DNA from 3 places in the Romboutsia sp. D33t1_170424_H2 genome. Region 2 is predicted to be linked to each of the others. Evidence: riboswitches for the same ligand, from Rfam matches in the RefSeq annotation. Region 2 holds a riboswitch; each other region holds the start of a gene.
What was found. A riboswitch is a leader RNA that binds a small molecule or an ion and turns the genes downstream of it on or off. The one in region 2 is predicted to bind cyclic di-GMP.
Positions count from the first base shown of each region.

Region 1: linked by a shared signal. The riboswitch ahead of I4U66_RS01280 (flagellar basal body protein) and the one ahead of I4U66_RS08900 (SpaA isopeptide-forming pilin-related protein) in region 2 are both predicted to bind cyclic di-GMP.
Region 3: linked by a shared signal. The riboswitch ahead of I4U66_RS05170 (NPCBM/NEW2 domain-containing protein) and the one ahead of I4U66_RS08900 (SpaA isopeptide-forming pilin-related protein) in region 2 are both predicted to bind cyclic di-GMP.

Region 1 is NZ_JADOZQ010000001.1:244,151-255,476, forward strand. Features, by position in the region: gene I4U66_RS01275 (CDP-glycerol glycerophosphotransferase family protein) at 1-1,455, shown strand, start outside; cyclic di-GMP riboswitch class I at 2,374-2,455, shown strand; gene I4U66_RS01280 (flagellar basal body protein) at 2,909-3,232, shown strand; gene flgC (flagellar basal body rod protein FlgC) at 3,237-3,641, shown strand; gene fliE (flagellar hook-basal body complex protein FliE) at 3,657-3,974, shown strand; gene fliF (flagellar basal-body MS-ring/collar protein FliF) at 3,997-5,559, shown strand; gene fliG (flagellar motor switch protein FliG) at 5,576-6,652, shown strand; gene I4U66_RS01305 (FliH/SctL family protein) at 6,636-7,412, shown strand; gene fliI (flagellar protein export ATPase FliI) at 7,409-8,716, shown strand; gene fliJ (flagellar export protein FliJ) at 8,732-9,172, shown strand; gene I4U66_RS01320 (flagellar hook-length control protein FliK) at 9,185-10,426, shown strand; gene I4U66_RS01325 (flagellar hook assembly protein FlgD) at 10,438-10,968, shown strand; gene I4U66_RS01330 (flagellar hook-basal body complex protein) at 10,990-11,326, shown strand, end outside.
Region 2 is NZ_JADOZQ010000006.1:84,853-96,178, forward strand. Features, by position in the region: gene cooS (anaerobic carbon-monoxide dehydrogenase catalytic subunit) at 1-751, opposite strand, end outside; gene I4U66_RS08895 (bifunctional enoyl-CoA hydratase/phosphate acetyltransferase) at 1,095-2,006, opposite strand; gene I4U66_RS08900 (SpaA isopeptide-forming pilin-related protein) at 2,143-5,310, opposite strand; cyclic di-GMP riboswitch class II at 5,383-5,466, opposite strand; cyclic di-GMP riboswitch class II at 5,616-5,699, opposite strand; cyclic di-GMP riboswitch class II at 5,849-5,931, opposite strand; gene I4U66_RS08905 (tetratricopeptide repeat protein) at 6,029-7,171, opposite strand; gene I4U66_RS08910 (B12-binding domain-containing radical SAM protein) at 7,294-9,051, opposite strand; gene I4U66_RS08915 (hypothetical protein) at 9,215-9,415, shown strand; gene I4U66_RS08920 (hypothetical protein) at 9,412-10,368, opposite strand; gene argS (arginine--tRNA ligase) at 10,636-11,326, opposite strand, start outside.
Region 3 is NZ_JADOZQ010000003.1:88,570-99,895, reverse strand. Features, by position in the region: gene I4U66_RS05180 (vWA domain-containing protein) at 1-1,348, shown strand, start outside; gene I4U66_RS05175 (SagB/ThcOx family dehydrogenase) at 1,665-2,423, opposite strand; cyclic di-GMP riboswitch class I at 2,682-2,768, shown strand; gene I4U66_RS05170 (NPCBM/NEW2 domain-containing protein) at 2,979-9,422, shown strand; gene I4U66_RS05165 (MFS transporter) at 9,985-11,326, shown strand, end outside.

The sequences.
Region 1 (11,326 bases), on a different contig from region 2:
GAAATTTTAAAAACCTCAATAGAAGGGATTTCTTATATAATTAAAAATTTAAATACAGACTATGAGTTTATGTCTGAAATTTGTATACAAGCTATTAATACAGTTAAAAATAGCTTTGAAAATGCTAAAAAATGTGACGGTAGACTTTATAATCTATCAAATAGTATATTAGAAAAATTAAAAGATTTAAATAAAACAAAAGATACAGATACACTTTATGATTGCCAAGAAATTATTAATATGATAAATGATATGATAGATATTATAAATAAAAATATTAAGGAAAAATATAATATTGTTTTTATGCCATACAATGCATCTATGTGGAATAGCCTTGAAAGTATTTGGAAAGAAGCTAAAGAAGATGAAAATTGTAATTGTTATGTAGTACCAATTCCATATTATAAGTTAATTTATAATAGAAATGGGAATATGGACGCTATATTTACATATGAAGGTGATATGTTGCCTAAATATGTACCTATTACTGATTATAAAACATTTGATTTAGAAAAAATTAGTCCAGATGTTATATATATACACAATCAATATGATGAATATAATAATGCTACTAGAGTAGATAGCAACTATTTTTCTTATAATTTAAAAAAATATACAGATATGCTAGTATATGTTACTTATGGAATATTAGGTACTTATCCAATTTCATTTTATAAAGATTTTTACTCATTTATAGGAACAAGAGAATTTGATAAAGTTGTTGTACAATCTCATGCATTTGCAGACATTGCAGAATATAGTGGGGTAGCTAGAGAGAAATTATTGCCTCTTGGGTCACCTAAATTTGATGCTTTAGTTAGTAGTCTAAAATCAAATACTACAAATGAATATTATAAAAATAAATTTAAAGGTAAAAAGGTATTTTTATGGACTACAAACTTAATGAAAGTTATAAATGGAAGAGATAAAGTATTAGATGAAGTTGAAGAAGTCTTTAATAAAATTAGAAATGATTTAAACTATGGATTAATATATAGACCTCACCCACTGGAGCTGTCATATGTTAAATCAAGAGCCCCAGAATGCTATAAAAGATATAAAGAGTTATTAAGCTCAGCAAAAAATACAGAAAATATAATTATTGATAATTCACCTAGTTATTACGAAGCTTTTCAAATATCTGATGCACTAATAACAGATAGGTCTTCTGTATTAATTGAATATATGGCTACAGGAAAACCTGTTTTAATATATGACATAGAATTAAACAGAGAATACTATCATGAAAAAGTATTTGATATATTTTCTAATTATATAGTTGGTGAAGATGAAATGACTGTAGATAAATTTATAGATTTAGTAGTCAATAAAAAAGATTACAAAAAAGATAATAGAATTAATGCACTAAATACTGTTCTTTCAAATATTGATGGTAGTTGTGGAGAACAAGTTCACAAACATATAAAGCAGTGTATTGAAAATAATTATTTTTAAAATTTCACAATGATATTAAATACAAAAAGTCATGAATAACTTATTATATTAAGTAACTATTTTTACAAGACTTTTTGTATTTTATTATTAAAAATATTAAGTATTAATTAATACAGGTATATAATTTTAACTATAAGAGTATTTATAATAATTAATAGTTTTATACATATCCCGATAAGTTCATAAAATAAATCTAAATTAAAAGTAGTTAAATTACTACTAAAGTCTTTAATCATTTTTCAAAATCATGAATTTTTATAATATTATATGAACACAATATTAAATTTTCTTTAAAGAAAGAATAAATTTTAATATTGCAAATGTTATAAAATTTATCTAAGTAAAAACTAACTTTACTATACATTTTATTAGTATAATAAGCTTTGATTTATTAATAAGGTAGATAAGTATCATAAGAAATTTTATTAATATAATTGAGTGTTAAATCAATATTTATATCAAAAATATCTTTAGGAACTAATATAGATATAAATGTATTTAATTTTCTGGTTTTAATATTTTGAATTTATAAATAAAATTACAGTCATAATTGAAAAAAATAGGAATATTATCTAAATTTATAATATTTAGGAATTAATCTGAATAAGGATGTTTAAGTTAAAAATTTTTAGTGATGTAGAATTTATTGTCTAATACATAATTTGTATTATTTTAATAAAAAATATAAAGTTCTAATTATATCAGCCGTATAATATAAAATACAATATAAAATATAATATAAAATAAAATTACACTTTGTGATTTAACAAATAAGTTTAAATGTATTTTTAATATTAGTTTGAAAAAAAATAGTAAGAAAATACAAATAAAAACTTGATTAAATGGTAATTATACTATAATATTTAGTGTATGGAAAAAAATGTCGAAAAGTGTAAAAAAAGAACGAAAAACAACGAAAAACAAAATAGGCAAGCTAGAGAAATCTAGTGACGCAAAACTATAGGAGCTAAAGTAGAAACTATGCTAGCCAGTTGCAAAAAACTGTGTGTTTTTGTTTTCGATATATAAGGTTTATAATTTTGGAGAATTATGAATAATATATAAATTATTTTGATTGTTTGTGTCCAAATTATGCATCTCTATTTATCGACGCTGATATTATATAACTCTCTTTAGAGTTATTTTTTTTTGAAGAAATAATATTTTAATAAATCTAATAATTCAATTATATTATCAAAGTTCATTATGTATCTTACATTTTTTATTATAGGAAAAATTATGTAATAGTATAAATTATATAGAAAAAAATAAGTAAAAGTTTATAATTAAAATGATAAGAAAATTAAATATAAGAAAACGAATAATAAATATATTGATTTAATTTTATATCTAAAATAATCAAATTCTAGCAATGATAGTATGCTATGTAGTATACAAAATTACTCTTTATAGAGTGGTTTTTTGATTTATAAAATTAATGGAGGAGAGTAATATGGAAATCTATAATTTAATGAAAATGGGATTAGATGCTACACATTTAAGGAGTAATGCCATTGCAGAAAATATTGCTAACATAAATACTCCAGGGTATAAAAGAAAGTATGTTAGTTTCGAAGATACTTTAAAGAATAAACTAGAAATTCCTAGTATAAAGTTAAAGGTTGATAAGGAATCTGTGGTCAGAGAAGATGGTAATAACGTTGATATTGAACATGAGAAGGTTAATCAAGCAGCTACGACATTAGAATATAATGCGTTAGTAAGTCTTACAAATATAAAAATCGCTATGACAAAAAGTATAATATCTGGGAGGTAAATAAATGAGTGTTTTTAGTGGTATGAGAATTAGTGCAAGTGGTCTGACAGCAGAACGTATGAGAATGGATATAATATCTTCGAATGTTGCTAATATGCAGACTACAAGAACTAAAAATGGAGGAGCATATAGGAGAAAAGTAGCTAGCTTTGAAGAAAATTATGATGAAAAATTAGGGATGTTAGGTGTTAAAACAAAAAAGATTGAAGAAGATAAATCTCCTCTCAGAAAAATATATGAACCAAATCATCCTGATGCAGACAAAGATGGATATGTAGAATATCCAAATGTAGATTTATTAGCTGAAATGTCAGATCTTATAAGTGCATCGAGAGCTTACGAATCTAATGTAGATACTTTAAATGCTCAAAAAAATATGATATCTAAAGCTTTAGAGATAGGTAGATAGAAAGTAGGTGGTTAAATGACAGGAATAAGCAATATAAATATTAATTCTGATATATTCTCTAATGCTATTAATAATAAGACTACATATAAAGTTAAAGGAAATGAAAAGCCAGACAAGCAATTTGAAGATGTTATAAAGAATGCTATAGGTAAGGTAAATGATAGTATTATAAATTCAAATGAAAAGATAGAAGCGCTTATAAAAGGTGAAGATGTTTCTATGCATGATGTTATGCTATCAGCACAAGAATCTCAAATGTCAGTGCAACTTATGATTGAGATTAGAAATAAGTTATATGATGCTTACCAAGAAATTAATAGAGTGCAATTGTAATTCCTTAATAAGGAGCAGATAGATGAATTTTAAAGAGATAATAGAAAAAATAAAAGATTTTATAAAAACAAGAAAAGAAAAATTTAAGGAAATGAGAAAAGAAAAGAAAATAGCCATTATAGTTGGAGTGATTGCAATTATATTAGCTATAATATTTGGAATTAAGTATAAAAATGATAATAAATATGATGTTCTTTTCTCGGGTTTAGATTCAAATGATGCATCTGTTATAACTAAAGAACTAGAAAAAGAAAAAATTGAAACGAAAATAGAGGGCGATAGTATATATGTACCTAAAGATCAGGTAGATAAGTTAAGACTTGAACTATCTGGAAAAGTTTCAAATGGTTCTAAAGGATTTGAACTTATGGATGAAGGATCATCGTTAGGTCTTACAGATGAAGAATTTGAGGTAAAAAAACAAAGAATGATTCAAGGTGAACTAGAAAAAACTATAAAAACTTTTCCGCAAGTACAAGATGCAAGAGTTCATATAACAGAAGGTGAAGAATCTGTATTTGCTAAAGAGAGCATACCTGGAAAAGCAGCCGTTTATGTAGATTTAAATGTAGGAGAACAATTAAGTCAAGAACAAGTTAAATCTATAATATCTTTAGTATCCGCAAGTACACCAAATATACCGAAACAAAATGTTGAGGTAATCAACCAAAATATGGTCTTATTATCAGAAGGAATATTTGATGAAAATGGAAAATCAAATTCTAGCGATAATTCTAATGGGATTGATATTGCAACTAAGGCAGAAAGAGATCTAGATAAAGGATTAGAAAGAGATATAGTTAGATTACTTGAACCTATATTTGGAGAGGGAAAAGTAAGAGCAACTGTTAATGCTGATTTGAATTTTGACACTAATGAAAAAACTCAAACGATAATAGATCCTAACAAGGTTATAGTAAGTGAGTCAAAAAGTGAAAATAAATCTACAGAGCCAGTAAATACAGGTGGTACTGTTGATAACAATATGAATAATAAAGGCAATGTAAATGATGGAACTACTGAAAGTAAAAGTGAAGATATAAAGTATGAAGTAGGAAAGACAGAAATTAAAACTGTTAAGGCTCAAGGTGAATTAAATAGAATAACTGCTTCGGTTGCTATAGATGGCAAATTAGATGCGGGAGATATTAAAGACGTTAAAGATATGGTATCTAATACCATTGGTGTAGAAAAAAATAGAGGCGATGATGTAGTAGTTGTTGCTATGGACTTTGAAGCAAATGCTAAAAAGAATCTAAAAAATGCATTAGGTGATGAAGATGAAGTGGCTAAGTTATTAAAAACAACAGGATATATAGTAGCCGGATTATTACTAGTTATAGTAATAGCACTTATAGCTATATTTGTTATTAAGAAAAAGAATAAATCTAAAGAAATTGATGAAATAGATGAATCTAATGAAATAGATATGATAAATCAAAAGCTAGAAGAAATGGAAAAACATAGGCTACACAATTTAGAAGATGATGAAGATAATATGACTTTAGAGGAAGAAGTTAAGATATACGCTTCAGAAAATATAGAAGAAGTTACAGAATTAATAAATAATTGGTTAAATGAGTAAAGGGTGGTAGTTTGTTTTGGAAAATGAAGTTACTAAATCAGTAGAGAGTACTAAATCAGGAAATGCATTTGATTTAGGTGATATACCTAAAGTGAGAAGAGTTACTGGTGCTAGAAAGGCAGCAGTACTCTTAATGACATTAGGGACTGACGTTTCAGCGGATATAGTTAAAAATCTATCTGATAAGAAAATACAAAGAATCGGTGTAGAAATAGCTAATATACACACTGTCAACGCAAGAGAAAGAAGAGAAATTCTCCAAGAATTTATAGAACTAAATAAAGGAAAAGAATTTGTGTTAAAAGGTGGTATAGACTATGCAAAATCACTGCTTAATGGAGCTTTAGGAAACCAAAGAGCTAATAAATTAATAGAAGGAATTAGATATGATGCTTATACAAAACTGTTTATGGCAGCGAGAAAAGCTGAACCAGAGCAGATATTAGCATGTATACAAGGTGAAAGTACACAAACTATAGCTATAATCTTATCTCACATACAATCAGACAAAGCAGCTTTGATATTAAGTGAGTTACCACCTAAGATTAAAAATGAAGTTTCACTAAAAATAGGATCAACATCATCAGTATCACCAAGTGTAATAAAGGCCATTGATGAAGCTGTAGAAATGAAACTATCAAAACTTGGACAAAGAGAAATGGAAAGTTCTGGTGGTATTGATAGCTTGGTTGAAATACTTGGTAATGTAGATAGAAAAACAGAAAAAAGTATTATAAGTTACATAGAAGAAAGAAACAATGAATTAGCTGAGGATATAAAGGCCAATATGTTTATATTTGACGACATTGTAAGGCTTGAAAATTCTACTATTCAGAGAATTCTTAAAGAGGTTAATGTTAAAGATATTGCATTTGCTCTTAAGGGAGCATCTAAGGAAGTATCAAATGTCATATTTAGAAATCAATCTCAAAGGGCATCACAAGCTCTTAAAGAGGAAATTGATTTATTAGGAAAGATAAAAATATCTCAAGTAGAGGAAGCACAACAAAATATAGTTAATGTTATAAGACGACTTGAAGATATGGGTGAAATAACTTTAACAAGAGGATCAGATGATGAGTTTATCATGTAGTAACATAATAAAAGCTAAAAATGTTAATTTAAAAGGCGTAAAAACAATAAATAACCTCTCTCAAATTGAAAGTGAAGAAGAAAGAAAGCTTAGAGAAGACTTAGAAAAAAAATTAAGCGAAAAAAAAGAAGAAATAAATATTAAGTTACAAGAAGCTCAAAAAGAATATGATGACATTATAGATCAAGCTAAAGCTGAGGCAAGTCAGATAATTGAAGAAAGTAAGTTAGAAAGAGAAAAAATAGAAAAAAAAGCTTATGAAGAAGGATACAATCAAGGGCTTAAAAACGGATATGAAGATGGATACAAAGAATCATATGAAGAAAATATAGAAAAGGCAAAAAAAGAGTCTGAAGAAATTGTAAATAATGCCAGTAAATTATTGATACAAGCCAAAGATAAAGTAGCTGAGTATATGAATTTAAATAAAGAAGAAATACTAAAAATTAGTATAAGTATAGCTCAACAAGTTCTAAGGGATGAATTCAAATCAGAATCATCTATGAATACTTTATTAACTAAGGTAATTGAAGAGTATGAACTCAAGGAAAATATAGTAATAAAAGTAAATCCTTTATATAAAGATAGCTTAAAGAATGAAATATTAAGTTTAAAAGAATGTAATAAACTTAAAGGCGACGTATTCGTTTTAGAAGATGAATCTATAGATATTGGAAATGCTATTATAGAGAACGTAAAAGGAAGAATAATAGTAGGTGTAGATGCTGTAATAGATAAGGTTAAAGAGGAGCTATTATGATAGACATAGATTTTGAAAGAATACTTAGTAGGATAAAGGATATGCCTACTGTTATATCTGAAGGAAAAGTAAAAAAAGTTATAGGTCTTACAATAGAAGTCGAAGGTATAAAAGGATTTGTAGGTGAGTTATGCTCTGTATACAATAATTTAAATACCCCTATAAATTGTGAAGTTGTAGGTTTTAGAGATGGAGATGTAATACTTATGCCTCTTGGTGAGTTAACAGGAATTGGACCTGGTTGCAAAGTAATTGCACAAGGAGTACCACTTAGTGTTAAATGTAGTGATGAACTTTTAGGAAAAGTACTTGATGGCATAGGTAATCCAATAGATGAAAATATGATTTTACAAGGTGAGAGATATAGTTTATTTAATGAACCACCAGATCCAATGAGAAGACCTCGAATAACAAATATAATGCCAACAGGAATAAGAGCAATAGATGGATTTTTAACTTGTGGAGAAGGACAGAGGATAGGAATATTTGCAGGTAGTGGAGTTGGTAAAAGTACAACTTTAGGAATGATGGCAAGAACGGCAGAAGCAGATGTAAATGTTATAGCCCTTATTGGAGAAAGAGGAAGGGAAGTTTTAGACTTCATTGAGAGAGATTTAGGTGAAGAAGGCATGAAGAAGTCGGTAGTTGTTTGCGCTACATCAGATAAATCACCCTTAGTAAGATTAAAGGGAGCACTAACAGCTACATCTATTGCCGAGTACTTTAGAGATAAAGGTAAAAAAGTAATATTAATGATGGATTCTGTAACAAGATTTGCTATGGCTCAAAGAGAAGTTGGATTAGCTATAGGAGAACCGCCAGCACAAAAAGGATATACTCCTTCCGTATTTGCTATGTTACCAAAGCTTATGGAAAGGACAGGAATGTCTGAAAAAGGATCTATAACAGCTTTTTATACTGTTTTAGTTGATGGAGACGATTTTAATGAACCAATAGCAGATACTGTAAGAGGAATACTAGATGGACACATTGTTTTATCTAGGCAATTAGCACATAAAAATCATTATCCAGCTATAGATATATTAAACAGTGTAAGTAGACTTATGAAAGAAATTGCAGATGATAATCATAATAAAGCTGCATCATTTGCTAGAGATATACTTGCTACTTATAAAGAAGCTGAAGATTTAATAAATATTGGAGCTTATGAAGAAGGTTCAAATAAAAATATAGATATGTCTATTAAATATATAGACAGAGTAAATGATTATTTAAAACAAGGTGTTAATGATAGTACACCATTTAATGAAAGCAAAGAGTTATTAATTAATATGTTCAACTAAAGGAGACTGATGTAAGTGAGTAAGTTTAAATTCAAACTTCAAAAACTGCTAGATATAAAAGTAAAAGATGAGGAAGAAAGTAAATTAAGATATACACAAGCTCAAAATCAAAAAAGAATAATAGAGAATAATTTAAGGAATTTAGAAAATTCTTATAAAAAATACTCAGATATAGGAATGTCTAAAGATATAATTAGTCAAAAAATTACTATTAATTATTTAGCAGCACTTACTCAATCTATAAAATTAACTAGTGAAGATTTGAGAAAAGAAGAAATTAATGTTTCTAAAGCAAAAAAAGATTTTATAGAAAAACAAATAGATAGGAAATCTTTAGAAACCCTTAAAGAAAACGAACTTAATAGATTAAAAAAAGAAGAAGATAGATTAGAACAATTAAAAAATGACGAATTTGCATTATATGCATATATAAGAAATAGAACAAATATATCATAAAGGTGAATTAATATGAATTTAAATATGTCTATAAAAGCAATGACTAATGCAAAAGAAAATACTTTAAAAAAAACAGAAGGAAGTAAAGATATAGTCAATTGTTTTTTTGGCGAAATAGAATCAAAGCTTGAAGATATGAGTTTAAATTTCAATACAGATGAATCTAATAAAAAAGACATTGATTTTAATCTCCTTCAAAATATAATATTTAACCTTAAATACATATATGATTTCGTAAATGATGAGTTAAAAGAAGGTAAAGATGTAGAAGGGTTAAATGAAAGTATCAATAATATACAAGTTATTTTTGATTCTATGAATATAGATAAAAATAATTTAGAAATAAATATAAATAATAAAGAAGGATTAGAAACTTTAGAAAATACTTTAGGTGAAATTGAATTTAAGTCTAATTTATTAAGTAACAATGATAAAGATAAATTAAATGATTTATTAGAGAAAATAAATAATGATACAGAAAATATAATAAAAAAATTTGATATAAACGAAAACAAAAGTAGTAATAATATCAAATCAAAACCAACTTCAAATAGCAATGAATTATTAAATAATGATTTTGAAGATACTAAAAATTATAAAAAAAATGACTTAATAAAGGAAACTAAGTATAGAGAATTAGAAATTAATTCATTAATAAATAAAAAAAACTTAAATCAAAGTAGTAGTTTAGATAACAATGATCTACAAATAAGTAAGTTAGAAGACATCCTTAATAAAGGAAGCATAGGAAATCTAAATACAAATAATATTTTAAAAAATGAAAATACATATAATTTAAATGATAGCTCAGTTAAAGAGATTAGAAAAACATTTATAAATGAAGATATTATAAAAACAGTAAACTACTTAAAAAGAAGTGGTAATGAAGAAATAAAAATTAAAGTTAATCCAATAGAATTAGGAGAGATGACTATAAAACTTGTAAAGCATGGAGAAGAAAATAGTTTATCTATAACTGTTAGTAAAAATAATATATTTGACTTGGTAAATAAAAATATAAATGATATAACTAAACATTTGAATGATATGAACATAAAAGTAAAAGATGTATCAATAAATATAAATTCAGAAAATCAAAATGTATTTTCAGATAATCTAAACCAAAATTTTAATAATAAAAATAGCCAGCAAGAAAGACAGAAAAATAACCAAAGACGTATAAGAGATATTATGTTAGAAGATATAAATGAAATCTCTAATATAGAAGAAGATAATCTAAATATATTAGTATAGGAGAATACAAAATGAGTGGATTAGTAAGTATGAATAAACAAGATATAATAGGAAGTCAAAAAGTATCTAAAAATCAAAAAAGTCAAAAAACAGAAAATAACACTCCTATAATAATGCCGGGGGAAGAAAATAACAAAGAATTATTTTTAAAAATGCTAGTTGCTCAAATGCAAAATCAAGATCCTTTTAATCCTCAAGATCCCACTCAATATGTAACACAATTATCTCAATTTACTATGCTAGAACAGACAATGACTCTTAATCATAATATGGAACAAATGATGGGAATGACTAGTGGGTTATTAACTAATTCAGCATTAAATTCTGCGACATCTTTAATAGGTAAGGAAGTCGAAATGAATGCCACAAAATTAGATGAAAGTTCAAATAACACAAAGTCAGAAAATAAAACTATAAAAGGTATGGTAGAAGGTGTTCATATAAAAGATGGGACTGTATATATGGACGTAAAAGATAAAGATACAGGCGAAGTTGCATCTATTGAATATGCAGCTTTAATGAAAATAAATGAAAAAAATTAGAAGTTAAGGGAGATTAGTTTTATGTTAAGATCAATGTACTCAGGAATAAGCGGTATGAAAGCAAACCAAACTAAGATGGATGTTGTTGGTAATAATGTCGCGAATGTTGGAACAAGTGCATTTAAAAAAGAATCTGCAAGATTTTCTGATGCTTTAAACCAAACATTTTTATATGCAAGTGCTCCAGGTGGAGTAATTGGTGGAGTAAACCCTGGACAAGTTGGTATAGGTACTAAAGTTAGTGGTATCTTTAAAAATATGATACAGGGACCAATACAACCAACAGGAAGACCAACAGATTTAGCTATGGATGGAGATGGTTTTTTTACAGTTCAAACAGGAGTTAATCAATATGCAT
Region 2 (11,326 bases):
TTATGTTTACTTTATTATCTTCTAATACTCCTAGATTTGCTTCTGATTGTCTAACTGTTGGTGTTCCGAATAGTATATCACTGAATATAGTTCCTATCATTGATCCACCCCATCCATCTGATAATGAAGTTCTCATTGATAAGTTTATTAAACTATCTATATCAGCTGTACATCCCATATGAGTTGAGTGCATTATTGTGGCTATTTCTCTATCTATAGCTCTTGGTTCTATTGCGTATCTTTTCCATATTTCTTGTCTTTGCTTTGGAGCACGACTTAAGAAGTTTAATACTCCATGTGGTTTACCAAACTCCATTAAAGCTATATCTGCAACTTCATGAGCTATATCATATATATCTCGATCTTCAGTCTCTACTCCCCATTCTTTAGCTAAATTAACTAATTTAACTTCATCTTTTATAGTGTAGTTTCCATCTCTGCTAGATAAAGATAATGTATGAGCTATACCCCTTGCATGATCAGAGTGAGCTGCAGTCCCCGCTGCAACCATTCTAGCAAAGTTTCTACCTACTATTACATGCTCATCAGCTCCACATAATCCAAGTGGAGTTTTAGGAGTTATTCTACAAGGTCCAGCTGCACATATTCTACAACAAGTTCCTTGAAGACCAAATCCACATTGAGCCTTCATAGAAAGCTTTCTATCATACATAGTTTCTACACCATCTTTTGCCGCCTTATCTAACATAGCTTGACTGTTCAAATCGATAGTCATCATTTTTTTATCCATATTCCTATCCCCTTTTTCCTTGATTTTTAATCCTAGAGGTGATAAAAAATTATGTCCATTGTAAGACTAAAGTTATTGATTCCCTAATTTGATTATATACTAAATTTTGTTAATTTGGTATTCTTTTAAATATTTTTTTAACAAAATTAGTTTGCTCAATATAAGTTATTTTTTTATATAAAATATACTTCTTGTATAAAGTTTTATATAAGAAGTATATTTTATATTTTCCCCATATTATCTATTGAAAAATATATATTAATTTAAAATTTTTATTAATTTGAATTTTTCTAAAAACGTTTACCTATTTATATTATAATATTGTTTACATTATTTGTATATATTATTTCATGCTCTTGGCAATAAGTGCTCCATATGCTATAGAATATAGCTTAGATTCATGACTATCTGCTCTTGATACCAATACTACTGGGGCTTTTGCTCCCATTATAATTCCTGCTGATTTCGCATTCGCCATATATGTAAATGATTTTCCTATTCCATTTCCAACTTCAATATTTGGAACTAATAATATATCTGTATCTCCACTTACTTCACTTTTAAATCCTTTTACTTCACTTGCTTCTTTTGATATAGCTAAATCAAATGCAAGCGGACCTTCGACTATAACGCCTTCTCCAAATTTACCTTCTTTACAAGCTTCTTGTAATAGTCTAGCATCTACTGTAGCTTGCATTTTTGGATTTACTTTTTCTTTTGCTGCTAAACATGCTACCTTTATCTCATCCACACCTAAACATTTTGCCGCTTGTATTGCATTTTTTAGTATTTTTTCTTTTTGTTCATAATCTGGAGATATGTTCATTCCGCCATCTGTTAATATTAAAAGCTTATGGTAGTTTTCAAGTTGATATATCATTACATGACTAAGTAAACTCTCTGTTCTAAGTCCATACTCTTTATTGAGCACTGACTTTAATAGTATTGATGTATCAAGTAATCCCTTCATAACAAAATCAGCTTCTTGTTTAGACACTAACTCTACGGCAATCTTTGCACTTTCTTCTATACTTGGCGAGTCTATTATAGTTATACCTTCTAACTCAAAGTTTATGTCATTTGATATAGACTTTATTTTATCTGCTTGTCCTACTAATATAGGTTGTATAACTTCTTTATTAACTGCATCCTTTATAGCTAATAAAACTTCTCTATCTTCTGCTGCTGCAACTGAAAGTATTACTTTTTCTTCTTGCTTTAGTTTGTCTAACATATCGTGTAAATCTTTTATCATCTCATACTCCCCCTTGTTATATATATTTAAATAATATCACATTTAGTACTAAAATAGTTTTCTAGTAGTATAGTCTAAATATTCTATAAAATTAAAAAAATAGTATTAGCATAATACACTAATACTATTTTTTTATTTACTTTCTCTTGTTTATAAATACAATCCCCACTAAAGCTAATATAACTAATGCAGTATATCCTATTATAGATTCTTCTCCTGTTTTAGGAGTATTAGTAGTTTTATCTAATACTTTATTATCATTATTATATTTATGCTCTAATTCCTTTGTCTTGCTATTAGTATTTTTTTCAGACACTTCATCTTTCTCATTTTCAAAAACTAATTTTACATTTTCTTTTTGATTAGACTTTATCTCAAAATTTTGTACTTCATTTGTTAATGGGTACCCTTCTGATGATTTTGTTTCTACTGCTTTATACTTGCCTGGTTCTAGACTTACTGTAGCTGTTCCGTCTTTTCCAGTTGTTGTTGTTGTCACATTTTTTCCATCTTGTGTTTGGATTTCAAACTCTGTTCCTGGCAACATTTTACTTGGATTGTCTTTATCAACTTCCTTTATTTCTACTTCTCCATTTGTTTTTTCATCTACTACTTTATTATCATTATTATATTTATCTTCTGATTCACTTTGCTTATTATTAGTATCTTTTACAGGCAATTCTTCCCTCTTATTTTCAAAAACTAATTTTATATTTTCTTTTTGATTAGGCTTTATCTCAAAATTTTGTACTTCATTTGTTAATACATATCCTTCTGATGCTTTTGTTTCTACTGCTCTATATTCTCCCGGCTTTAAAGTTGCTCTTGCTATACCGTCTTCTCCAGTTATTATCGTTGTCACCTTTTTCCCATCTTGTGTTTGGATTTCGAACTCTGTCCCTGGTAACACCTTACTTGTATCATCTTTATCTACTTTCTTTATTTCTACTTCTCCACTTGATTTATTCTCTGATTCATTTAACTTATTGTTAATTTTTTCAGTAGGAATTTCTTGCTTCTCATTTTCAAATACTAATTTTGCATCTTCCTTTTGATTAAACTTTATTTCGAAGTTTTGTACTTCATTTGTTAATATATATCCTTTGGATGCTTTTGTTTCTACTGCTTTATACTTTCCTGGCTTTAGACTTGCTCTTGCTATTCCGTCCTTTCCAGTTATTATCGTTGTTACCTTTTGCCCATCTTGTATTTGTATTTCAAACTCTGTTCCTGGTAACACTTTACTTGTATTATCTTTATCTACTTTCTTTATTTCTACTTCTCCATTTGTTTTCTCATTTGTTATAGTTCCTATATTTTTAACAGTTCCTATATCACTTTTTTCTATAGTAAACTTTATGTCTTTTCCATCTACTGAATATCCCTCTGGAGCTTTTACTTCTTGTAAATAATATGTTCCTACATTATCTACATCTGATTTAATTAATCCATTCTCATCACTAGTTAATTTTCCTATAACTTTCTTATTAGAATCTTTTAGATTAAATATAGCTCCACTAAGCTTACTTTCCTTATTTTCACTATCAACTTTAATAGCTTCAAAAGCATATCCCTTTTTAGTTTCAACTTTATTACTTGGATTACCATTTATTTTAGCTATATTTGATACAGTTGTTCCATCTTTTACATTGCTAAAATCAGTATATATTTTTACTTCTAAATTTTCTTTGTAATTTATTTGTCCCTTATCATTGATAATATTGACTGTATTATTTGCTTTATCTATTTTACTAGAAAAAGCATCTGGAACTTCAACTTTTACGATCTTTACGTTCGGATCTAATTTATCTACTAAATCTATATATCCCTTTTGGAATACACCAAAACTCTCAAAGTTTATAGAATATACAACACTTTGGTCATCATCTTTTTCTAATTTAGTCTTATCAACAGATTTGTGAGCATTTATAGCTCCTGCATTGTATTCATATTTAACCGTATCATCAACACTATTTCTAGTTCCATTGTATGATAACTTTGCAGTATTTGAGTATGAATCTTCAACATTTGTAATCTTCATGTCGTAACAAACAATATAGTAATCATCTACGTTTCCAAAATTTATAGTTAAATTTCCATTATTAGTGTTTATTTTATCTTTAAATTGATCTGTTACCCACTCAAAGCTTTCATCTTTATTGTATTTACCTATACTTATACTGTCCTTTAAAAGTTCCATTCCTTTAGGTGTAAAGTCATTTAAAGTTACATTTTTAAGATTTGACCTATTTTCATTAATATCTATTCTATATCTTACATTTTCGTTCATAGATGCTACATTTTTACCTTCTGAATTTTTAGCAGAAGTATAACTATACTTACTTATAACATCTTTTGCTTCATTTTTTTGTTTTAATATAACAGTACTATTTAACTTACCATCGCTTTTATTAAATACTGCTGTATTCTTATAAGAACTCAAATTTTGAGTAATCTTTGTCTTATAAGTTACAATATATTTATCTTTAATATTTCCAAAGTTTATACTAAGCCTATTAGATGATTTGCTTATATTTAAGCTATCTGTGACATCTGTTTCTGCGCTATCTCTTTCTATTTTAATTACATTTACAGAGCTTGGTATAAGCTCCATTCCTTCAGGCATATTATCTGTTAATACTGCATTTGATATATTTGAAAATTTCTCATTAACATATACTCTATATTGTTGAGTTTTTCCTAGTACTGGATAATATATATTTCCTACCGTATTTCCATCTGAATCTACATGGTCATAATTATTTATAGTTTTAAGAATCTGTCTATCTATTATAGGCTCTGTTTCATTAGATGGTTTTATAGCTATTTCTATGCTAGTAACTGGTTTTCCATCAACCCATACCTCTATCTTCTGATTATCTACTTCTTCCGTTTTATCTGCATATGCTGATACATTAACATATCCTCCTATTGCATCATAAACATCATCCCCAAAAGTTGCTACTACTTTATTACCTTCCATTTGTACACTTTTAAAATGCTCTGGGGGGAATTTAAAGCTAAATCTTTCAAGCCAACTAGGCATTTCAAATTCTATAGTATCACCTGGTTTTATACTCCCTGGACCATATTTAGCCTTATACTCTAGTTTAAAATTCAATTTTTCTCCAGGCTCAATCTCTTTTTTATCACATGTTATAGATACTTCTATTGTATCCCCTTGATTATCTGTCTTAACTTCTTCAGCATACGCAAAATGTGTATTAATTAACACATTTATAACCATTAGTACTGACGTAAGTATCGATATTATTTTTTTTCCTAACTTGTATTTATTTTTCAATAAATTTCACCACCCTTTTTAAATCTTTTTATTTTAAAATAAAAAAGACTATTCAAGATAATGATGATTTATTATCTGAATAGTCGGTTGCACTATTAACTCCATATACCTCAAGTGCCCATATACAAGGTATACTTCTTCATTCCTATTTTTAGCTTATATGTATTTATGCCCTTTTAATAATTTTGCTTTGTGTGCATTTATGCTATATAAAATTGTTAGCTTTCATTTGATTTTCATTAATGTCTTATCAATAAACTTTTATTTTAAAATAAAAAAGACTATTCAAGATAATAATGATTTATTATCTGAATAGTCGGTTGCACTATTAACTCCATATACCTCAAGTGCCCATATACAAGGTATACTTCTTCATTCCTATTTTTAGCTTATATGTATTTATGTCCTTTTAATTATTTTAATTTGTTCGCATTTATGCTATATAAAATTGTTAGCTTTCATTTAATTTTCATTAATGTCTTATCAATAAACTTGTATCTTAAAATAAAAAAGACTATTCGAATAATATTTAAATATTATCTGAATAGTCGGTTGCACTATTAACTCCATATACCTCAAGTGCCCATATACAAGGTATACTTCTTCGCTCCTAATTTTAACTTTTGAATATAATTATATAATCTCAGTGATTTATTATACCCTTTAATTTAGTTAAAGTCAATTTTAGATTTTTTTATAGTAAATTTTAACTTATTTTTTATCTATATTTATCAAGTTCTCTTAAACATGCCACTGTAATTTCATCTTGTGGATCTAATTCATAAGCTCTTTCTATATAATATATAGCATCATCTATATCACCTTTGTTTAGATATGCCATCCCTAAATTGCATAATATTTCTGGATCTTCTTTTATTTTAGCTGCTTGTTCAAAGTGTTCTATAGCTTTATCTATATTGAACATACTAGCTTCACAAAGGCCTAGTTCAACCATTGTATCTACTTGATGTGGTTTAGTTATAAGTATTTTTTCAAAATATTTCTTAGCTTCTTCAAATTCACCCATATTTTTATAAGCTAATCCTATCATAAATAATAAGTTCCACCAATCAGGATGATCTTGTTCAAGAGGTAATAATTTTTCTAGTCCTTCTTCACATTTTCCTTGGAATACTAAATTATAACCTTCTTCATATTGAACTTTAAAGTCCATCTTTCCTATATTTTCTTGAACCTCTGCCATTAAGTCTGCATCTAACCCTAATTTTTGTGCTTCTTCCCATATAACTCTAGCCTTTAAATATTGACCTTGATTGTAGTAATGATATCCTAAATGATAGTAAGCTAAAGCAAAGTTTTCATCTAATTGTATAACCATTTCCAACTTTTCTAAGGCTTCTAATAAAAACTTATTCATAGCTTCTTTGTCCATATCTTTTTGATACTGCTTTGCTAGTTCCTGGCAAACTATTGAATAATGATATAATCCATCTATGTCATTTGGATACATACTTATCATAGCTTTTAAGTATATTAACGAATCAGTTATCTCACCAATATCAAAGTATTTTTTAGACATATAGCCCATATATTCTTTTATATTTATATTTACTTTTTTGCTAAAAGCATCTAAAAATTTTCTGTATTCTTCATTATACTTAAATTGGCTATCAATACCCATTATATATATCATAGCATCTGCTATAGACATTGTATTTATCTTATCTTGCGCTGTCTTTTCTTTTATTCCTTTAACTAATACCTCATTTTTTATAGGTACATCTAATCCACCCTTAGGTATAGTGTAACCTTCTAAGTTAAATTCTCCACCATGTTTTATAGTTATAAAAGATAATTCTTCTGTTTTCTTTAATAAATACTTCTCTATTTTAAACTTCATCTTTTCCTCCTTTGTAACTTCACATAATAATTTTTAATCTATTAATGTTTATACCCATTAAAAATTTATGTGATATGTTTTCATAATATATAATACCAATATGTAATAATTAGCATTTAATATTATATGTTAACACTATATGACTTTGACTTTTCAAAAACTTTGTTATCATCATCATAGACAAATAAAATTATATTTTTTATCTCTTTTATATCAGCATGTATATCTTCTTTTAACTTTAATATATCGAATCTAAATGGTTCAAAATGAACATATTTTATTATATGCTTAGCTGGTTTATTTTCAAACTGTGGTATATATTTTAATATGTTATCTTCATTTTGTAAGAACATATGACATCTATTTTTAAAATCTTCTACATCTTCTTTATTGAATATTTGAGGTAAATTTGAAGTTTTACCTAATGATATATAATCATACTTTAATATATCATTAAATAATTCATTTTTATCATTTATCTTATCGTTGTAGAAATCTAATAATATTTTATATAATTGATTCTTACCTTGTGCTACATCAAAATACCCATTTTCATCAAAGTAAGTTGCAAATTCTTCAAAGAATTTAAATGGACTTTGCTCATAATAATTATGTATTATGTATCTCATTGACAATACAAAGTTTTTAGAGTTATAGTATCTTTCTAGTATTTCTTCTATATCTTTTAACTTTATCATTTCGCTATAACTTATATAATCATTATATAATACTTCATATGGTGTATAATCTTTGTATCTATATCCATGTTCTTTTGCAGTATTTCTTATACCAGTTCCTTTTATCATCTTTAAGAACCCTAATTGTATATGCTCTATACCTAAATTAAATACATCATTAAATGAATTTTCAAAGCTTGCATAATCTTCATATGGAAGTCCCGCTATTAAATCTAAATGTTGATGTATATTTCTATACGATGCTACTTTTTTAACTGCATAAGATAATTTTTCAAAATCATCTCTTCTTCCAACTGCATCAAGAGTTTTCTGGTTTGTACTTTGTACTCCTATTTCAAATTGGAATAACCCTTCTTTGCAATCTTTTAAGAAGTTTAATGTTTCCTCATCTAATAAGTGTGCTGTGACTTCAAAATGATATGTTGTATAACCATTGTCATTTTCCATAAGGAAATTCATTATTTCTTGTGCAAACTTCTTGTTAGCATTGAAAGTTCTGTCTATAAACTTTATTTGAGATACCCTTGCATCTATTAATGCCTTTAAATCTTTTTTTACTCTATCTATACTAAAATATCTTAATCCTTCAAGTGTTGAAGATAAGCAGTATTGGCAATTAAAAGGACACCCTCTAGATGTTTCATAGTAAACAATTCTATTTTCATATTCTGCTGGATTTAAATGATCATAAGGACTAGGTATTTCATCTAGATTTTGTAATAATTCCTTAGGTTTAGTTACAACTATCTCATCGTTATTTCTATAAACTATACCTTCTACATATTCTAAAGATTTTTGTCCTTTTAGATACATTACTAAATCTCTAAAAACTAATTCTCCCTCTCCATAAAGTATATAGTCTACAAATGAGTGCTTTTCCATAAAGCTTTCGCTATCATAAGTTACCTCTGGCCCACCTAGAGCTATCTTTATACTTGGCTTTACTTTCTTTATATTATGGCATAATCTAACTATATCGTTTACGTTCCATATATAAGTTGAAAATAGTATTACATCATAATCATGTTTGTGTATATCTTTTAATATATAATCTAAATCATTATTTATTGTATATTCTTTTAAATCTACTTCTACTAAGTCTTTTACAAACTCTTTTAAATATCTTATTGCTAAATTTGTATGTATAAATTTTGAATTTAACGTTGTTAATAAAATTTTCAATTATTTCACCTCTTTTTTCATTTATGCTATGATTTTCTGTACATTTTAGGTTAAAATACTATATGTAGTATATTATCATTTTTTTCTTTAATAGAAGGTTTTTTAAACCTTTTTGTAGAATAATAGTATCATAATTATATCTAATTTAGAAAGGAAGTTTTTTATGGAATTAATCGATCAAGTATCTATCAATGCCTTATCAAAAAGGGACTTATTGCTTATTATAAAAGCCTTAGAGTATACAAATGAAAATACTGGACTTAATGAATTTATAGATTTAAGAAACAGTATAATAAAAGAACTATGCTTTTTAACTGATACTAGCGAAGAAGATTTTGTTAATTACCTAGAAAATACTAACTAAGATTTTTTAAATTTAAGATTATATATTCCTGATTTAGCTTTGACTCCTATCTCAAGAATATCATTTTTAAAATCTTTTTTTATAATTTCAATTTGATTAAATATCGGATCTATAGTAATTTCCCCTACTTCTAATTTAATTAGGGATCTTGGATCTACACGATTATTATAAATCTTTTTGTTAATTATATATTTTCTTAGTTTAATTACATATTCAGCCATTGATAAGGTGAAGTCTATATTGTTTATATTTAAATTCTCTTCGAAGTTTAGTATAGATAGTATAGATTTTTTTATACTTAATATTCCATTATCACTTATTTCCCTATCTTCAATATATATATCATACAATACATTTAACATATTTATTAATACTTTATCTTCTTCGTATTCATATACTTTTAAATCTATATACTTGTCTATTATTTGTATTGCTTTAATTCGTTCCATTTGAAACTTAACTACTTGAGATTTATCTAATTCCATTGTAAATCCTATAATTTTTTCTTTTGCACTTTGCAATAATTCTTCATATTCTACATTTTTATTTTCTATTAATTTATGGATTATAATATTATAGCAAATAGCACTTAATATATACTCATATGTATTTTCTTCTATTTTAAGAAACCTTATATACTTACTCACTAAATCAATAACAACTTCTTCACTTTTATCTGCGTTTGTGTTTGAAAGTATTACTGGAAGTAATATATTTATTATATTTTTACTACTTAACTTCTCTCCATAAAATTTATAGTATATTAATTCATCTCTTAGTCTATTGCTATCTATATATACATATCTCTGTATTTTATCATCAATAAGACATTTTGTATTTATTATTATTAAATCTTTTAATGATTTGTCATTCATTTCAAATGCTGATATATATGCATTTTTTATATTATTTTCTATTGTAGTATTAGCTATCATACTCTTAACCTTTCTCATATGAAACTCTATATTACTTTATTGTTATCATCTATTATACTTAATATACTTTGCTTTGACTAACCAAAAAAAAGAGACAGTTTTTCACTGCCATTTCAAAACTTGATTATATTTAATAAACTATATAAATTATTACTATTTATATTTTTACATAGATTTAAAATAAATATATTAGAAAATATTATAGTGGTAACTAGAACCAATAGTTTTAGCTACCACTGTATATTATATCTAAATTATAATATTAATTTTTAATCAATATTATAATTACATTCTTTCTGGTGCATGCATACCTAATAACTTAAGAGCATTCTCTATTGTTTGTCTAGTAGCAGCAACTAAAGCAAGTCTTGCTTTTCTTAATTCAACATCTTCAACTAATATGGCATTGTCATGGTAGAATTTATTGAATGCTTGTGCTAAATCTAATACAAATCTAGTTATTATGTGTGGTTCATTCTTTCTTAAAGCATTAAGTATAGACTTGTTGAAAGATGCTATAACCTTTAATACTTCTGAACTATCTTCATCATTTAATAATTCATAATTTATATCTGTAGTTATTTCTTCATTAGCTTTTCTTAAAACTGCACAACATCTTGCATGAGTATATTGAACGTATGGTCCAGTTTCTCCATCAAAGCTTAAAGTTCTTTCCCATGAGAATGTATAATCTTTTATTCTGCTGTTAGATAGCTCTTGGAACACAACAGCTCCAACACCTACTTGCTTAGCTATTTTATCAACATTTAATGCATTAGGATTTTTAGCTAACATTGTTTCTTTTGTTTTTTCTATAGCTTGCTTTAATACGTCTTCTAAGAATACTACTCTACCTTTTCTTGTAGACATTGTTCCATTTTCTAAAGCAACCATACCAAATGGTACATGTACCATATCTTTAGCCCATTCAAATCCAACTAATTCTAGAACTTTGAATAATTGTTGGAAATGTAAG
Region 3 (11,326 bases), on a different contig from region 2:
TACGTATGCTATGTTAAAGGCAAATCACAAGGGTGAAAAATTTGAGATAGATATACCACAAGATTTCAAAAATGAATTTTTTAGTTTAGTAGATAAAGTTAATCTAAGCCTTATGGAAGATAAAGATAATTTCTATGGATATTTTTTATTTCAAACATCAAGAGAAATAAGATTTGATATAAGTAGTCCCACTGCTATAAATTTTAAAGGTGCTAAGTATGTCATATACTTTAACCCAATAATTTTTTTAGACCTTAATATGAGACAAATGGAAAGTACAATTAAACATGAAATTCTTCATGTAATATCTATGCATTTAGTAAGAGCAAGAGAATTAAAAGGAAAATACAGTACATTAGCTATTAATATGGCGATGGATATAGTGGTTAATAAATATTTAAATAATTTACCACCATATGCTGTTACTTTAGAAAATGTAAATGTAAAATATAATTTAAAACTTGAGCCTTATGAGCCTTTTGAATACTATGTAGAAAAAATTCAAACTGAATTAGATTTACAAGAAGTAGATAAAGATGGCGAAGAAGATGATACTCGTCAGTCTGATGATATAGAAACTGAATACAATCCAGAAAAAACTCATGATATTTGGGAAGATTCTAGTAATATAGATGAGGAAACTCTTAAAGAATTTACCCAAAAAGCTATTAATAATTCTCAAAAAGGTAAAATTCCAGAATACTTAGATGGTATGATATCATCACTTAAAAATAGTAAAGGTGAATTGCCTTGGAACTTATATCTTAATAGATTGATGGGAACAATCGAAAGTAATAAAAAGAAGACTATAACAAGAAGAAATAGAAGACAGCCAAATAGATTAGATTTGAGGGGGCAGTTGAGATCTCATAAAGCAGAGATAGCTGTTGCACTTGATATAAGTGGAAGCATTAGTGATGAAGAATTTAAACAAGCTATTAAGGAAGTACTTAATATAGTAAAAAATTATAACCATGAAATTACAATCATAGAATGTGACAATGAAATTAGACGTGTGTATAAAGTCAAATCTGTAAAAGATATAAAAGAAAGGCTTAAAAGAAGAGGATCAACTAAATTTAGCCCAGTTTTTGAATATGCTAATAATAAAAAAATTAATTTATTGGTATACTTTACTGATGGTAAAGGAGAAGATAAGTTACAAGTAATACCTAGAGGGTATAAGATTTTATGGGTTATTTCTGGTAGAGGAGATAAACTTTCATTAAGAGAGCCTTATGGAGCAATTAAAAAACTTAGCAAGGTTAAAATAAAAGATGATACATTAGATATGAGTGATGTTAGAAATGATGGATATTCAATGAATAACCAAGCTCCAATTTTATAAATTTATGTATTAAATTCTGGTTATTCTAATAACATAATAATAAAATTTCAATGAGAAATATAATTTCTAAAGGAGATAATAATATTATGAAAGAAGCAGAAAGATTATTAAATGAATAATTTGCGATTATTTTAAATATTTCTCCTGATGAAGTAACCTCATATATATTAAGTCAAATATCAAAATAAAGTACTTTATACTATACTTTATTTAAAAATATTAAAATTAAAAAATCTCAAAAAGTATCTTAATTTAAGATATTTTTGAGATTTTTACTTTAAAGTAATACAATTATATTAATAATTAAGCTAATTTATTAAAGTTTTTTACCTAAACAAGCCATATAAATTACAAACTCATTTTCTCCATCTAAATCTAACATATTATCAATTATATCCTGATCATATATTCCGATAGCACAAGTCCCGTAATTAAGAGATTCTGATGCTATGTAAAGATTCTGGCAAACATGTCCAATATCTATAAGTATTTTCTTATGAGCAGTTATACTAAATCTATGTTCACTTCTATATGGAATACAACTCCAAGCAAACACAACGGCACTTTTAGATACGAAACCTTGAACAAAAGGTTGGTTTGGAGTTGCTTTATCTATTTCATCATCTATATTGCTTAAAGTCTTTATAAATAAAAGTTTATGTTCTAAAGGTAAATATCTGTAAACTCCACTCTTTAAACCATCAACATTATTTATTATTAAATATGTTTCAAATGGGTGAGTGCAACCAGCAGAAGGTACAGTTCTTAAGGCACTAAATTTATCTTTTACAGTTTGGATTCCTTGAGTAGCCCATAGTAAATACGAAAGTTCAGATAAATTTATTTTTTCATCACTATATTTTCTTATACTTCTTCTATCATTTATACAATCTAGTACGTTAGGTTTAACTAAAATGTCTTTGCTTACAGGAGGTAACTCTATTAAATTAGAATTTGAATCATATTCTTTTTGGAAAGAAGGAGTGGGTATTCCTTTTTGTTTATCCGTTTTTATCTGTTTTAGTATTTCAAAATCAGCTTTGAAAAATTCTCTGTTTTGTGCAATTTTATCCATAGATGTCTCCTTATTAAAATGTATAAATTTTTACACTTATTATACCATATATATAAATATAAGTGGAAAAAGCCTAAATGGTAAAAATTTCATATTAGAAGCTTAATTACAGATAAAAATTAATAAATATTTTTGTGTAGTAATAATTAATATTTGCTTTAATAGAATATATTCAAAAATATATTAAAATTATTTTAAATTAAAAAAAACTATTTTAATTTATAAAAAATTATGTATAATTAATATAGATGACTAAAAATTACATATTAGCAAACCTAGAGAAATCTAGCGACGCAAAGCTAAAGGGGCTAAGGTAAAATTAGACTATGCCAGCCAGTTGCCAAAGAATTGATATTCTTTGTTTTTATAGAGTTATCTTATGATATAATTGTAAGATTGTTTTATAATGTTTACTTTAGATGGCAACTACCCTTTATAAAGGGTAGTTTTTTATTTAATAAAAACAACTATAGCTCTATAGCAAGACTATATTTTGAAATTTGGGGTAAAATATTTAGTTATTGTAAATTCATATAATATAAGAGGGAGAATATTATGAAGAAAAAGATAGCATCAATATTGGCCATATCTGTTATAGCAACAAACAGCACACCTGCTTTAAATGTTTTTGCTAACGAAGTAATAAAGGAAAAAGCATTAGCGATAGAGGAACAAGTTTCTAAAAGTATGACAGTTAGTGATTTTAAAATTAAGAACAATCCTAACTTCGCTAAGTATAATGAACTTTATAGAGTTGAGATACAGTCTATAACAAACAATGGAAGAAGTTACCCAGGAACTAAGATAGAAAATGCTATAGATGGAAAACTTAATACACATTGGGAAACATACACTAGAAATACAAATGAATTTAAAAATGAAGTAATTGTGGAGTTTAAAGATATAGCCGAGATAAATAGATTAGCTTATGCTACAAGACAAGACGGGGCTAAAGGTAAAGGATATCCTACTAGTGCAGAGATATATGTTTCAGAGAGTGAAATAGGTGAAGATTTTAAACTAGCAGGAAAAATAGAAGGAAGTAAAGTTACAGGTGGAATGGTTGAATTTAAATTTGATACTGTAAGAGCAAAGAGAGTTAAATTCAAATTCGTAGAAGCACATGACGAGTGGGCAAGTGCCGCAGAGTTTTGGTTCTATAAAGAGGATAGAATTCTAGATAAGATGGAAAGATTATTTACTAATGCAAACATGAATGAAGTAAGTAAAGAGTTTGCAACTCCTGAAGCATTAAACACTTTAGAGAAAGAAACTGAAGGACATCCATTCCGCGATAGCTTTAAAGAATATATAGATAATGCAAGACTTGTTCTAGAGAACAAAGAGGTTAACTTTATTGAAACTAAAGTATCTAAGTTATTAGGGTATGGAACTGAAAACCAAAAAGCTTATGATGACAAGTTTATGTTAGGTAAAGACCACATCGTTAATACACAAGTAAATGGTGGAACTTACTCTACAACAAAAATAGAATATATGTATGATGGTGACCCTAATACACATTGGGAAACAAACAGAAGCAATGGTAATGGTTTCACTAATGAAGTGGTATTCACTTTTGATGAAATAGAACAACTTGATAGAATAGCATTATTACCTAGAAGCGGAAATCAAAAAGGATTTCCTACTAAGTATGAAATATATGCTTCAGAAACTTCTCAAGGGGATACATTCAAATTAGTTTCTAGCGGTACTGCAGAAGTTACTAAAGACTTTATGCAATTTAAATTTAACCCAACAAACTTTAAGAGACTGAAGTTTGTATTTAAAGAGTGCCATGAAAATAGACCATTCATATCAGAAGCTAGGTTCTATAAAGAAGATGCTTTATCAGAGAAAATGGATAAACTATTTACAGACAGTAATAAGAATACAGTAAACCCTGATTTTGGGACTTTAGAGAAACTTACTGCTTTAGAGAATGAAGCGAAGGCACATCCTTTATACAGTAAGTTCAAAGAAGATTTAGATGATGCTAAACTTGTATTAGAAGGTAACGAGGTAACTTATGCAGATGCTAAAGTTTCGAAGTTTAAAGCTTTTGGAACTCCAGAGTTAGCAGAGTATGATAAGACTTATAAGATAGATAATAGTCATATAAAGAATATAACTACTAACGGTAGACATTGGTCAAATCAAACTATAGATAAAGCTATAGATGGTGATCCTAACACTAATTGGCATTCTGATGCTAGAAATAGCGAAACTCATACAAACGAAGTTATAATGACTTTAGACCAAATAAGAACTTTAGATAGAATAGTATATTATTCTCCGAGAGATAGAGGTTTCGCAGAGAAGTTCGATATCTATACTTCTAAGACTAGTGCAGGAGACACATTTACTAAAGTAACTAGTGGTAGTGCTTCAAGAACTGGAGACTCTATATCTATAAAGTTTAATCCAACTCAAGCTAAAAGAGTTAAGTTTGTTTATAAGCAAGGATATGAAGGTTGGGCTTTAGCGTCAGAGTTTGGTTTATATACTCAAGATGTTACAATGGATAAAATGGATAGATTATTTACTGACAACACTATGAGTGCCTTAAGCGAAGAGTTCAATAGTATAGATAAGCTTAATGCTTTAGAAGAAGAATGTAAGAAGCATCCATTTTATAATGACTTCAAAGAGGATTTAGAAAATGCTAGAAATATTTTAGAGCAAGAAGAAATAGTAAGTGGTGTTGCATTTACTAAATCATTTACTCATTTAGATAATAAGGAATATATAGAACAATTTAGAATTCCTTATGAAAACATAAAGAGTATAACTAATAATGCCGGGAGATATGCATCACAAACTATAGATAAAGCGGCAGACAATGACATAAATACTTACTGGGAAACTAATAAGTCTAACGATACAAATTGGAGTAACGAAGTAACAGTTGAATTCGTTAACCCTGTAACTATCGATAGATTAGCTTACGGTGCTAGACAAAGCGATGCTAAAGGTTTTGCTCAAGAGTTTGAGATTTATGGTTCTACAACTAGCAAAGGTGAGACATTTAAGTTAGTTGCTACAGGTAAAGCTAACAAGACTAAAGACTTAATAGAAGCAAAATTCCAACCTACTAAGTTTAAGAGAATAAAATTAAAATGGACTAAGGGTGACCAAAACTGGGCTACTTTAAATGAAATAATGTTCTTTAGAAAAGATTTAGTTTCGGATAATGTTAACGATATGTTTACAGATGGATTAATGAGTGAGCTTAAAGACAAATACAAATCTCTAGAAGCAATAGAGTCTTTAGAAAAAGAAGTTATGAAACACCCTTTAAAGGATAGTTTAATGCCTACTATAGAGTTAGCTAAGAAGGTTTTAAATGGCGAACAAACTGAAACTGAAAATATGTCTAGAACTTTGGTAGGAGAGCAAAGAGGTAATTTCGGTACAGAAGGTGCTAAGAGAAGTATTAACGGTGGAGCATATACTTCATTAGAGTCTTTCGGAAGATACGTAACTCCAGGTGAAGAAATAATAGTATATGTTGATGCAGACCCAACAGGTAAAATGCCTCAATTAGGATTTGGTCAAGTAGGTAAGACACAAGGTACCTGGAGAAGAACAGTAAACTTACATCCAGGTAGAAATGTTGTTAAAGTTCCAACTGACATGAACTGTGCGGCAGTTTATTTAATAAATGAAGCATATCCTGAAGAACAAGCTTATGCTCCTAAAGTAAGATTTGAGGGTGGAACTAAATTTCCTACGTATTTCCATGGTGAAACTGACCCTAAGGAATTTGCTAAGGAATTGGAGGAATACGAAAGAAAAGTAGCAGTTAATGACGAAGATTTTGTTAATGGAAACCCTAAAGGTAAAGTTTACAATATAGCTGAGTTCGTATCTGAGAACGTTGTAATAACTACAACTGCAAAAGGTGCATTGAAAGGAATTAAACAAGCAGAAGCAAAAGGGTATGACTCTGCGGATACTATGGCAGGTTGGGAAGAAATATATGACATGTTCCAATCATTTATGGGATTTGAAGAAAATGCAAAAGAAGAGAAGGATAGTCTTTTCCCTAATAAGTTCGTAGCCAGAGCATTCCAAGGAGGACCTCATGCATATGCGGCTTATGGTTATACAGGATATAGAGGTTCAGATAATATAGAGAAAGACGAAGGTTTCTTTAAGTTATTAGCAATGCCACCACAAATGCCAGGTAACGATAACTGGGCTTATAACCATGAATTTGGACATATATTTAATACTAAGCATATAGTTCATGGAGAAGTTACAAATAACCTTTATGCTCAAGAGTATAGAAGATTACACCCAGGTACAGGTGGAGACCGTGCAAACTGGAATGAGGTACTAAAGAGATTTAAAGGAGAAGAGTATAACTTAAGTCACTTTGAGAACTTAGCAATACTATCTCAATTAAACATTGCTTATGGATACGACGCTTATACTAAAGCATCTAAAGCAGTTAGAGATAACACAGATTTAATTAAGTCTATAAAAGGTTCAGATACACAAAGATTAACAGTAGCTTATTCTTTAGGATTAGGTGTAAACTTAATGGACTTCTTTGAAGGATGGAAGTATGTAGAAGTTACTCCTCAAATGAGAGAAGCAGTTGCTCACTTACCTAAGCCTGATAAGAAAATAGAATATCTTCATGGTGGTGCTTATGATTATAAAGGCACAGGCTTTAGTGAAGATGTTAAGGTTACAGTATCTTCTAATATAAACAAAGAGGATAAAACCAATACATTAAAGTTTAATATAGATACTAATAACAGTGACGATTTATTAGGTTATGAAATACTTAAAGATGGTGAAGTTATAGGTTATACAAAGGATAGTAGTTTCGTAGTTAAGAATATAGATATAGAAGAGAATGCTAAGTATGATGTAGTGGCTTATGCTAAAGATTTAAGTACTGCAAAACCAGTAAGTATAGAAGCATTCCAACCGATAGTAAAAACAGTTGGTGGTTTAACTTTAGGTTTACGTGAAGAGTTTAATCCTCTAGATTATGTTAAAGCAACTGATTATGAAGGAAATGATTTACGTGACATTAAGGTTGTAAATAATGTTGATAATACTAAAGCAGGAGTTTATGATGTTGTTTATGAAGTTAGTTACAAAGGGTCAACAACTAGAGAAACTATGAAGGTAACAGTTGCTAGTGCTTATGATTATCTATCTGACAGAGAATGGGATAGCGTTAAAACTGACTGGGGAACTCCTTCTCGTAACAATTCTATAAAAGGTAGAACTTTAGGTGAAATTAAAGATTACGATAAGGGTATAAGACTTCATGCTAATGGTAATGTAGTTTACGATTTAGGCGAGCACAACTATGAAGAGTTCGAAGTTAAAGTTGGCGTGGATATGAATATACCAGTCCAAAACAATTCAAGTATAACTTTCAAAGTTGTAGGTGACGGAAAGACTTTAGCTACTACTAAAGTAATAAAACATGAGGATGATTTACAATATATAAAAGTACCTATTAAAGGAGTTAAACAACTTAGATTAGAAGTTAACAATGGTGGAAACGGAAATACTTCAGATCACGGTGTATTTGTAGAACCTAAGTTAACTACTAATAATGCTAAGCCTGAATTAACTATACCTAAATCTCAAACAGTTAAAGTTGGTCAAACTTTAGAAGATTTAGCAGGAACATATAAAGCTACTGATGCGGAAGATGGAAATATAACTGGAAGTGTTGTAGTTACTGGTCAAGATAAAGTTAACTTTAATAGAGTTGGTAACTATCCTATAGTATATACTGTAACAGATAGAGATGGTAACAAGACAGAGAAAAATAGAATTATAAGTGTAGTAAACCCTGAAGACTTTAGATACTTATCTGATTATGACTGGAAGTCTGCAACATCTGGATACGGTGGAGTTAAGAAAGATAAATCTATAAGTAACAACAAAATAAGACTTAATGGCGAAGATGGAAGTGAAGTGGTTTATACTAAGGGATTAGGTACACATGCACATTCCGAGATAGTATATGATTTAACAGATAAGAATGTAAATATGTTTAGTTCATTTGTAGGTGTAGACCGCCAAGTATATAACAGAGATATAGCTTTAAGTTTCGAAGTTCATTTAGATGGCGAGAAAGTTTATGATAGTGGCGTAATGAAAGCTAAAGATGCACAGAAGTTTGTGGAGGTAGATACAACTGGTGCTAAGCAGTTAAAGTTAATAGTTAGAGATGGGGGCAATGGTACTGACTATGACCATGCAAACTGGGCAGATGCTAAGCTATACTTTGTTAATACTGACAGAGTTGATACTACTGAATTAACTAAGACGATAGAAGAAGCTAAGAAGGTTGATAAAGATAATTATACTGAGGACAGTGTAAAAGTTTTAGAAGACAAATTAGCTAAAGCAGAAGCTTTATTAAAAGAAGAGAAGCCTAGCCAAGAAGCTATAGATAATATGACTATTGAACTTCAAGATAGTGTAAAAGGTTTAATAGAAATAAATCTACAGGAAGTTGTTAATATTCCAGATAAATATTTAGTTAAATCTATCCAAAATCAATTAGGTAAAACTGAAAATATAACTTTAGGTGATATGCGTAGTTTAACTACTTTAAGGTTATCAGGTGTTGTTGATTTAACAGGTATTGAACATGCTAGAAACTTAGAGACTCTAGAAATGAGCTATAATGAGGTTAAAGATTTAAGACCATTAGCAAATCTAAAAAAACTTAAGACATTAAATGCAAAAGATCAAATTATTGCAGTAGGAGAATTAACTCCATCTAATGGTAAAGTTGTAGTTGACTCTAAAGCATATAATAGAGAAGGAAAAAATGTAGCTAAAACTGTTAAACTTGTAGATAAAGATGGTAATACAGTGATAGAACAAGATGCTAAAGATGAGTCTGTTATAAGTATAGAAGGTTTACCTAAAGGTTTATATGGTGTTCATGTATTATTTGAAGATGAAAATTTTGATGGCATAATGATATATCTATTTGATATAAATTAAAAAAGTATTCAAAATATTACTTTTGTAACTGTAGAAAATCACTGCTTATTTTTAATAGGCAGTGATTTTTTTATTTTATTAAGCATATTGAATTATTAGAAATATATTTTCAAATAATTTTATGAAAAAGGCACACCACATTAATGGTTTTGTTTTAAATATATAGGTGAATGATTAAATAAATAATTAATATCAGAGTGATATAAAATATTAAAGCTAAAAAAACGTGACAAAACTTGATAAATTTCTAGAAAACGGTTGCAAAAAAAACAAAAAGTGTGTTAGTATACTAGTATAAATGCGAAGGACTTGGATAGATAAAAAAATAACAAAGGTAATTATACGGATAATGACTAAGTCCAAATCAGATATTTCAAATTACATACTAAATTGTACTTAGTAATAATTAATAATTAATAATTAATAATTAATAATTAATAATTAATAATTAAAAAGGCTGCCAATTCATTTTAAAAGTATTAGTATACTAGTATAAAACATGATGGGTATTTGAAATATTATAAGGAAAAAAGAATAATAATATGTTCTAAGGAGTGGGGAAATGGAAATATCAACAGAGAAAGTTCTAAAGCAGGATGTAGTAAAACCTTTTGGTATGCAAGACAAGATAGGATATATGTTAGGGGATTTAGGAAATGACTTATTCTTCCAATTTGTAAGTGGATATTTAATGCTTTTCTATACGGATGTATTAGGAATAACTGCAGGGGCAGTAGGGACTATGTTAGTAGTTGCTAGAATATGGGATGCAATAAATGATCCAATGATGGGGACATTTGTAGATAGAAGAAAAGTTGGTAAAAATGGTAAGTTTAGACCTTATTTATTATACGGAGCATTACCTGTAACAATTATGGGATTTTTAACATTTACAGCTATACCTGGAATACCAGATAATTTAAAGTTAGTATATGCATATGTAACTTATATAGGTTTTGGTATGTGTTATACAGCTATAAACATACCTTACGGGTCATTGGCATCAGTAATGACAACAGATCCAGTGGAAAGAACATCTTTATCTACGTTTAGATCAATAGGGGCATTAGTTGCAAATTTAGCAATAATGATTATAGTACCTAAATTAGTATTTAGTGATGGTGTGGCCACAGCAGGTGGGTTTATGAAAGCTTCGGCTGTCTTTGTAGTATTTTCTAATTTATGTTATTTTGGGGCATTTAAATTAACAACAGAGCGTGTTAAGCATAAAGTTCAAGAAACAAAAGAAAAGTCAAGTTTTATAAAAACAGTTAAAACTTTACTAAGTAATAGAGCTTTAATAGGGTTAATGTTAGCTTCATTTGGTATGTTAGCATCTATGATGGCAGTTAATGCTTTAACACCATACTTATATAAAGATTATTTTAAAGCACCAGAACTAATATCTCTTGGTGGTGTAATTGGAATGATTTCATCATTTTTAATATTACCATTCTTATCACCACTTGTTAATAAGTTTGGAAAGAAGGAGCTTTCAGTAGGAACTATGTTAATTGCTGTAGCAGCAAACTTAGCATTATTCTTAATGCCTATAAAAAGTCCATATGTGTATATGGCTATAAACTTTATAGCATCTATAGGAACTGGGTTCTTCAATGTATTAATTTGGGCATTAGTAGGTGATGCAATAGATTATCAAGAATATATAACTGGTAAGAGAGAAGAAGGTATTGTTTATGCATCTTACTCTTTAGTTAGAAAGCTAGGTCAAGCTATAGCTGGTGGAATAGGTGGATTTGCGCTTACTTTCATTGGATACAAAGCAGGGGTAGCAACACAAACACCAGAAGTTGCTCAAGGGATAAAATACATAATAACAATACTACCTTTCGTATCAGCTTTAATTTCAACTATAGCTATGACATTTGTGTATAACTTATCAA